Regions from separate parts of the Pseudomonas sp. GW821-FHT07F05 genome, predicted to be linked through region 2. Evidence: predicted binding sites of a transcription regulator. Region 2 holds the regulator's gene; the other holds the start of a gene.
What was found. Region 2 encodes FliA, which starts transcription of late flagellar genes. Its sites were predicted from a motif close to CTAAAGTTTNNNNNNNNNNNGCCGNTAA; they were not measured.

Region 1: a site for FliA is predicted at 2,698-2,725, ahead of AC07RO_RS00125 (methyl-accepting chemotaxis protein). Genes of this name have one in related genera too.

The regions. Positions count from the first base shown of each region.
Region 1 covers NZ_JBWKQL010000001.1:19,107-23,731, forward strand. Annotated here, with positions in the region: gene AC07RO_RS00110 (aldehyde dehydrogenase (NADP(+))) at 1-1,100, opposite strand, end outside; gene AC07RO_RS00115 (hypothetical protein) at 1,242-1,946, opposite strand; tRNA gene AC07RO_RS00120 (tRNA-Met) at 2,385-2,461, opposite strand; gene AC07RO_RS00125 (methyl-accepting chemotaxis protein) at 2,893-4,625, shown strand, end outside.
Region 2 covers NZ_JBWKQL010000004.1:19,001-23,625, forward strand. Annotated here, with positions in the region: gene flhF (flagellar biosynthesis GTPase FlhF) at 1-231, shown strand, start outside; gene fleN (flagellar synthesis regulator FleN) at 350-1,183, shown strand; gene fliA (RNA polymerase sigma factor FliA) at 1,180-1,923, shown strand; gene AC07RO_RS11360 (chemotaxis response regulator CheY) at 2,165-2,539, shown strand; gene AC07RO_RS11365 (protein phosphatase CheZ) at 2,559-3,347, shown strand; gene AC07RO_RS11370 (chemotaxis protein CheA) at 3,492-4,625, shown strand, end outside.

The DNA of each region.
Region 1 (4,625 bases), on a different contig from region 2:
TCGGCCTCCTGACCCTCCGCCACCAGCGTCACGCCGGATGCGCTGTGCAGATTATTCAGCCCGTTGCAGTAAGCGCCGTGGATGTTCGGCGTCAGCATGGTGGTCGGCAGTTTCTCGGACAGCGCCTTGGCCGAAGCCGACACGAACGTTTCCAGCGCGTCGCTTTCCAGTGCCAGCAGAATGCCGGGGTTGGTGCAGAACTGCCCCGCGCCCATGACCAGCGATTCGACAAAACCTTTGGCAATGGTTTCGGCGCGGGCCAGCAAAGCGGCCGGCAGCAGGAACACCGGGTTGATGCTGCTCATCTCGGCGTACACCGGAATCGGCACCGCACGCGCTTGAGCCGCTGCCACCAGCGCCAGACCGCCACGGCGGGAGCCAGTAAAGCCCACGGCTTGAATCAACGGGTGGCTGACCAGCGCCTGGCCGACAGCAATGTCTTTGTCGATCAATAACGAGAACACGCCTTCAGGCATGCCGGTGTCGCGCGCGGCTTTCTGGATCACGCGCCCCACCAGTTCGCTGGTCCCCAAGTGAGCCGGGTGCGCCTTGACGATGACCGGGCAACCGGCCGCCAACGCTGAGGCGGTATCGCCGCCCGCAACCGAGAAGGCGAGGGGGAAGTTGCTCGCACCGAACACTGCCACCGGACCAAGGCCGATGCGCCGCAGACGTAAGTCGGCGCGCGGCAGGGGCTGGCGCTGCGGCAGCGCGGTGTCGACCACGGCACCGTGCCAACGCCCATCGCGCAGCAGGCTGGCAAACAGTTTGAGCTGATTGACCGTACGCATCCGCTCGCCTTCAAGGCGCGGCTTGGGCAGGCCGCTTTCGACATGCACGCGTTCGGTGAGCACATCGCCCAGATCGAGAAGACCTTGGGCGATGGCCTCAAGAAAGGTGGCGCGTTGGTCGTCACTCAGTTGTCGATAACTGTCGAACGAAGCTTCGGCCAGTTCGCACGCGGCATTGACGTCTTCCAGCGTGCTGGCGCCAAATGAAGGTGTCAGGGGTTCACCCGTGGTGGCGGCGAGGGCGAACACCTCTCCGGCCTGGCCCCGCACAGCACGTTGCCCGATGATCGTTTCACCAAGAATCTGCATTGCTCAACACCTCTCGAGGGCGGCGACCGTCAGTGGGTACCGCTGTGGCCAGCCTCTGAGGTTACATCATGGCGCTACGATCGCCACCGGTCCTGGTGTTGAGCTTGTCGCCCGGCTTAGGGCCGAGCGTATTGCTGCCGCTTATTGCTGAACGGCGCTGAACCCTTCAAACGCCGTCTGCTGCTGGATCGCGCTGACGATGTTTTTGCGCGTGGCGGGCTGCTGGTTGCCGTCCTTGTCCACGAACACTTCGCTCTGCAGTTCGGCTTCATCGCCTTCACCGATGAACGAGAACCCGAGGAATTCATAGGCTTCGCGGTCAGCGTTGGCTTTGGAGCGCGGCGTGCGCAGGGGCAGGGTGACGCTGGCGCCGTCCTTGCTGATGACGAAAACCTCGGCTTCCTTCTTCGGCCGCGTCGCTTTGCCCTTGCCGCCACTCGGGTTGCTGACCGCTTGATGGGTCTGGTTCAGTACCTTCAACGCCAGGCTGTAGACGAGCTCCTGAAAACTCGGATCGTCTTTATAGCTGGAGAGAATCCGGCTGATCGGAAACTTCGCGCTCAGGTCTTCGAGCGCGGCCATGTCAGCGGCTTCGGCGTCCTTGAGCTGTTTAAGCTGACCCATCAGTTCGTAGGCCTGGTCATCATCGAATCGGTCATGGGCGGCGCGTATGGCCAGGCGCAGATCGCGAATCTGGTCGCTTTCCTTGGCACTCTGGAAAGCGTCGAGCACCATCTCGCTGATGGTTTTGGCCTGTGGCACGTGTTGTGAAAGGTTGATGGCTTCTTCGTAGGCTTGCTTCGACGACACGGCGTTTGCCGCCGGATCGGTATGGGAATCAGACATTGAACATCCACTGCTTCGTTAACTGGGGTTGAGGCGCGAAAAGCTCGGGGCGTTTCGAGGGGCGTAATCTATTGGACGAGGGCGCGGTTGTCACGGATTGCCGCTTGCACCCGGACCACAGGAAGATTGGCGTTGGACGCCTCAGACTAGACCACAGCATCAAAAAGCCCGGCAATTGCCGGGCTGGTCTTATACGCAGGTCCCGCCTTTGTGGTGAGAGCCCGTCCCGCCTGTCGGATGGGTGCCTTTCGGACACGCCGACGCGGAGAGTGAAACGATGGAAAGCAGAGCGACCAGTCCAGCGATAGCGATCTTCTTCATATTGCCTCCGTGCCCTGCGAGATGCAGTACAGGGCTATCGGCGTATTGGGATCCCACTTTAGCCACGGAAAGCCAGAAACAACAAAGCCCGCACAAGGCGGGCTTTGTTGAGGTACTTGGTGGCTACACAGGGACTTGAACCCCGGACCCCAGCATTATGAATGCTATGCTCTAACCAACTGAGCTATGTAGCCAAGTGGCGCGCATTATTCGCTCAGATCGGAGATGTGTCAAGCGTCTCTTTGAAAAAATTTATCCACACGATCAATCGGTTAGCCTCGCGGCCCTTCAGCCATTCCTCATCCCTGCACGTCGGTGACAGTTTCTAACTCGGCGCTGAGTGCTTTTGCCCCACTTTCGCGCACCTATCCTGCACCGTCCTCGGGCTTGTGCCCGGTTTGATGGCTTCGTGCTATCGGTCCGGTTCTTGCTTATGCCTGCCGCAACGCTGCCGTTATAGATGGAAGCGGCAGCAGACTTCGATAGGCCCAAACGCTTCCCTTGTTCAAAAGATGGGCGGTTATCGTTTTCAAAACACAGACATGGCATTTTGCCGGTAAGAATGTAAGGCAGCGCAGCGACGATCATTTGTCATGCAGCGTTTGTCGGTGAGGAGTAGTCGGCTATGCAGAGTCTTTTGTCGCCAGGCATCCGCCTGCTCGGACGTCTCGGGTTCGCACGCAAGTTTCAGGTGCTCTTCTTTCTGTTTATTTTGCCGCTTGCCGGCAGCCTGTGGATGATCGGCCAGGATTACCGCAGCAAGCTGGCGGTGATTTCCCAGGAACAAGCCGGCGTGCGTCAGCTCATGGCCCTCGATGCGCTGGATGTGCAACTGACGGCCCAGCGCAATCGCGCTGCGCGCTGGAAGGCGGCCGACATTCTTCATGATCCAACGCCGGCCGCGAAGGCAGCCATGAGCGCGCTGGATGCTGCGAACCCTGACCTGAACCGGTCCCTGGCTTCCCTGGGTGATGAACTCAAGGCACAGAACGCCAGCGCGGACATCATGACCCGGTATCAAGCGCTGCAGGCCTCGGTCAAAGGCATGGATTCGGAATCCTTGCGGGCGGTCGGCTGGTGGCCGGACGGCTACGACCGCTTCACATCCGCTCTTACAGCGCTGCAGAGCCTGCGCGAACAGATCGCCATGGACAGCGGCTTGATCCTAGACCCCTGGCTTGAAACCTACTTGCTGATGCAGATCGCGACGCAGCAGGCGCCGGACCTTGTCGAGCGGGTAGGGCGCATGGCGAGTATCGGCCAGTCGTCGATCGCGTCCGGACAGTTCTCGTTGCAAAGCCGTCTTCAGATGCGCGACCTGCGCAGTCGCATCGGCGACGCCCGCGATCAGTTGGTCAAAGCAGTAGGCTCGCTAAAAGCAAAGGCTTACCCGGGTATGGAGGTCTGGACGCGTCAGTATGAAGACAGTCTTCAGCGCCTCGATACCGAACTGAAAGTGCTCGACGACGGTGTGTTCGGCGGCAGCATCAAGCTCGACCCGGCCGGCTTCGAACGCAGCGTCGATAACGTCAGCGACGGACTGGCGGCCCTGCGCAAGCAGTCACTGTCTTCACTCACCAGCCGGCTCGATTATTACCATGAACAGGCTACTCAGCAGTTTGTGCCGGTGGCCGCGATATTCAGCATTCTCGCGCTCGCGGCGCTGTACCTCTTCATGTGCCTCCAGGCGTCGATTCAGCGCAGCGCCAAAGGCATCACGACCTTGGCCGAGTCCCTGCGTGACGGCAACTTGTGCGTCGAGGTCGCCGTTGAAGGGCGTGACGAACTGGCTGCCATTAGCACCGCGCTCAACGTTGCCGTGGTGCAACTGCGCACCAGTCTGCTGGGCGTCAACCACGAAACCCAGCAATTGGGCTCTGCGGTGCTAACCCTCAATGCGCAGTCCGGCAGCACGCTCAACGAAGTCGAAGATCAACAACAGCAGATCAGCCAGATTGCAGCGGCGGCTACTGAGCTCGCCGCGACTTCCATGGGCGTTGCCCGCAGCTGTGAAGCGGCGTCCGGCAGCGCTCAGGCCACCCGACGCATCGCCGAGGACAGCAGCCGCGACAGTCAGCGCACCACCGCGAGCATTCAGCAGTTGAACCAGAAACTCACCGACACCGCCAACGCGCTGAGCAAGGTCAGCGAGCAGGGCCAGCAAATTCAGTCTGTGGTCGACACCATTCGCGGCATCGCCGAACAGACCAATCTGCTGGCGCTCAATGCCGCCATCGAGGCGGCGCGTGCGGGCGAGCAGGGCCGTGGCTTCGCCGTGGTCGCTGACGAAGTGCGCAGTTTGTCCCAGCGGACCCAGGCGTCGACCGCGCAAATTGCCGGGACCGTGGACAGCTTGCG
Region 2 (4,625 bases):
CTCGACGAAACGGCCAGCCTGGGCGAAGTGCTCAGCCTGGCCGTGACACACGAACTGCCTGTGGCCTATCTCACCGATGGCCCACGGATACCGGATGATCTGCATTTGCCGCGTCGGCACCAATTGGTGAGCCGGGCTGTCAGCGTGCAGATGCAGGAGGAGCCAAGCGAGGAAGCGATGGCGGATATGTTTGCGGATCTTTATCACAGCACCGGCAAGCGCGCGGGCTAGGTGAAGAAAATGACAGTGGAATTTTCCTGCATCGATGGTCTGCCAGGCATTGTTCAGACACTGAACGTGCAGCCCGACATGTGGCTTAGGTCTAAGCAAGACAAGGTAAACAATTAACATGGGCAGCATGCATCCCGTACAGGTTATCGCGGTGACCGGTGGCAAAGGTGGCGTAGGCAAGACCAACGTTTCAGTGAATCTTTCACTGGCACTGGCCGAGCTGGGACGTCGCGTCATGCTGCTGGACGCCGATCTGGGTCTGGCCAACGTCGACGTATTGTTGGGTCTGACCCCCAAACGCACCCTCGCTGATGTCATCGAAGGGCGGTGCGAGCTGCGCGATGTCTTGCTGCAAGGCCCGGGCGGTGTACGCATCGTGCCGGCGGCATCGGGCACCCAGAGCATGGTCCACCTGACCCCGGCGCAGCATGCCGGGCTGATTCAGGCGTTCAGTGACATTGGCGACAATCTCGATGTGCTGGTCATCGATACCGCCGCCGGCATCGGCGAGTCGGTGGTGAGCTTCGTCCGCGCGGCCCAGGAAGTGCTGCTGGTGGTGTGCGACGAGCCCACATCGATCACCGACGCCTATGCCCTGATCAAACTGCTCAACCGCGATTACGGCATGAACCGCTTCCGCGTCCTGGCCAACATGGCCCAGAGCCCGCAGGAAGGACGCAACCTCTTCGCCAAGCTGACCAAAGTCACCGACCGTTTTCTCGACGTGGCCCTGCAGTATGTGGGCGCCGTGCCGTACGACGAATGCGTACGCAAGGCCGTGCAGAAACAGCGCGCCGTGTACGAAGCGTTTCCGCGTTCCAAATGTGCCCTGGCGTTCAAGGCCATCGCGCAGAAAGTCGACACCTGGCCGCTCCCGGCGAACCCGCGCGGCCACCTGGAATTTTTCGTAGAACGCCTCGTGCATCAAACCAGCGCAGGGCCCGTCTCATGACAGCAAGTGGCTATCGCATGTACAGCAAATCGTCCAAAGACTCCCAGTATGAGCTGATCGAGCGTTATGCCCCGCTGGTCAAACGAATCGCCTACCACTTGCTGGCGCGTCTGCCGGCCAGCGTGCAGGTCGAGGATTTGATCCAGGCGGGCATGATTGGCTTGCTCGAAGTCTCGACCAAATACGACTCCACCAAAGGGGCCAGCTTCGAGACGTACGCGGGTATTCGTATCCGTGGTGCGATGCTCGACGAAGTGCGCAAGGGGGACTGGGCGCCGCGCTCGGTCCACCGCAACACGCGCATGGTCAGTGACGCGATTCGTGCAATCGAAGCAAAAACCGGCCGTGACGCTAAAGATCACGAGGTTGCTGCCGAACTTGAAATGAGTCTCGACGATTACTACGGGATTTTGAACGATACCCTGGGCAGCCGCCTGTTCAGTTTCGACGACCTGTTGCAGGACGGCGAACACGAAGGGCTGCACGAGGACGGCGCGAGCCAGTCCCTCGAACCGTCGCGGGATCTGGAAGACGAGCGCTTCCAGGCTGCGCTGGCCGAGGCCATTGCCAACTTGCCCGAACGTGAACGCCTGGTGTTGTCGCTGTACTACGACGAAGAGCTGAACCTCAAGGAAATCGGTGAGGTCCTGGGGGTCAGCGAGTCGCGGGTCAGCCAGCTGCACAGTCAATGCGCGGCGCGGTTGCGCGGTCGTCTTGGCGAGTGGCGCGCACGTTCGTGAATCAGGCGCAGGCCGCGAGGCCTGCGTGTTGCGTGTAAGACCGGCTGTGCAAGACGTGAGCGGGAAGCAAATGAGACACGGCAGGAGTCGGTCGAACCGGGTCGTAGATGATCCGGTTTCGCTGCGCTTGTTCCGGTCGATTCCACCCCCTCTTGATGTTCGGCACAGCCGGTATTGATTGAACGCGCGTTCAGGTGCTGAACGCGTTAAAGACTGCTTGGAGGTCGAATTGGACAAGAACATGAAAATCCTCATCGTTGATGACTTCTCAACGATGCGGCGGATCATAAAAAACCTGTTGCGTGACCTTGGGTTCACCAACACGGCCGAAGCAGATGACGGACTCACCGCATTGCCGATGCTGCAAAGCGGCGCTTTTGACTTCCTCGTCACTGACTGGAACATGCCGGGCATGTCCGGCATCGACCTGTTGCGTCAGGTGCGTGCCGACGAGCGTCTGCGCAGCCTGCCGGTGCTGATGGTCACTGCCGAAGCCAAGCGCGAGCAGATCATCGAAGCCGCTCAGGCCGGTGTGAACGGCTACGTGGTGAAGCCGTTCACCGCGCAAGTGCTCAAAGAAAAAATCGAAAAGATATTCGAGCGCGTCAATAGCTGATGTCCGCTGCGAGGGCGCTATGGATTCCAAAGATTCGACAATGGGTGACTTTGAGTCAACCCTGAAGAAACACGCACAAGAGCTGGTCGCGAGCCTTGAAAAAGGCAAGTTCGGCGATGCCGTGCAACTGATCCATGAGCTTAACCAGACCCGCGACCGCGGCCTGTATCAGGAAGTCGGCAAACTGACGCGCGAGCTGCACAGCGCGATCGTCAACTTCCAGATCGACCCGAACATGCCGCAGGCCGAGGAGGTCTCCCAGATCACCGACGCCACCGAGCGGCTGTCGTACGTCGTCAGGCTGACTGAAAACGCGGCGAACCGGACCATGGATCTGGTAGAACTGAGCACGCCGTTGATGCACGGGCTCACTGAAGACGCCAAGTCGTTGAGCGCCGATTGGGGACGCTTCATGCGCCGCGAGATCAGCGCCGAAGAGTTTCGTGATCTGGCCCGCCGCGTCGATGTGTTCCTGACCCGCAGCGAGAAGGAGACCACCGAGGTCTCTGCGCACCTGAACGACATTCTGCTGGCCCAGGATTACCAGGACCTCACCGGTCAGGTGATCAAGCGCGTGACCACGCTGGTCACGGAAGTCGAGCGCAATCTGCTCAAGCTGGTGCTCATGGCGAGCCAGGTGGACCGCTTCGCGGGCATCGAGCACGACCAGGAAATGTTCCGTCAGCAAAAAGAACAAGAAAAACTTCACTCCAAGGGTGAAGGTCCGCAGATTCATGCCGATAAACGTGAAGACGTTGTATCCGGACAGGATGATGTTGACGATCTGCTATCCAGCCTCGGATTCTGATTCGGTCATTCTGTCTCGGACTTCAGGTTTTCTGTGAAAGTGGCTGCTGGACCCGCGCGCCAATGCTTCGACGAAAGCAATGCGCGCAGGCCGTCAGTGCAGCCTCCGGATCGGTTTGACGGTTAATTTTAGGAGCACCCCCCAATGAGCTTCGGCGCCGATGAAGAAATCCTTCAGGATTTTCTGGTAGAGGCCGGCGAGATTCTCGAGCTGTTGTCAGAGCAGTTGGTCGAGCTGGAAAGCCGGCCTGACGATGCGGACCTGCTCAATGCAATTTTTCGCGGTTTTCACACTGTAAAAGGGGGCGCCGGCTTCCTCCAGCTCAACGAGCTGGTTGAATGCTGTCACATCGCCGAGAACGTGTTCGACATCCTGCGCAAGGGTGAGCGTCGCGTCGACTCGGAGCTCATGGACGTGGTGCTCGAAGCACTCGACACCGTAAACAGCATGTTCGGTCAGGTGCGCGAGCGTTCTGCCGTCACCCCGGCCACGCCTGAATTGCTGGCCGCGCTGGCTCGCCTGGCCGAGCCAGCCTCGGCAGAAGAAATCGCTGCGGCACCGGTGGTGGTTGAAGAGCCGGTCGCTGAAGCGCCGTCCGAAGACATCACCGATCTGGAATTCGAACAGCTGCTGGATTCGCTCAACGCCGTCAAGGCGCAAGCGGCAGGTGCTCCTGCACCGGCTCCGTCTGCGCCTGTTGCCGCGGCACCCGTTGCAGCAGCGCCGGCAGCAGCGGCTTCCGCTGCACCGGCTGGCACGGCGGCCAGCGATGAAATCACTGACGCCGAATTCGAATCACTCCTCGATCAGTTGCATGGCAAAGGCCAGTTCGCCGTTGATGCGGTGCAACCGCCGGCGGCTGTGACGCCGTCTGCCGCACCGGCCAGTGACGAAATCACTGACGACGAATTCGAGTCGCTGCTGGATCAGTTGCACGGCAAAGGCTCGTTCTCGCCGGACGCCGTCGGCGCTGCGGCTCCTGGCGCTGCGGCACCTGCTGCCGCTGCACCTGCCGCGCCGGTTGCGCCCGCCGCTGCGTCGAAAGCCGCTGCGTCGGACGAGATCACCGACAACGAATTCGAAGACCTGCTGGATCAGTTGCACGGCAAAGGCAAGTTCGAACCTGCCGTGGCTGCCGGCGCACCTGCAGCGCCGGCCGCAGCGGCACCGACCAAGAAGCCCGAGCCCGCCAAAGCCGAACCGGCCAAAGCGACGCCTGCTGCTGCAGCGCCGGCCAAAGCTGCACCCGCTGCTGCTCCAGCACCGGCTCGCGCTGCG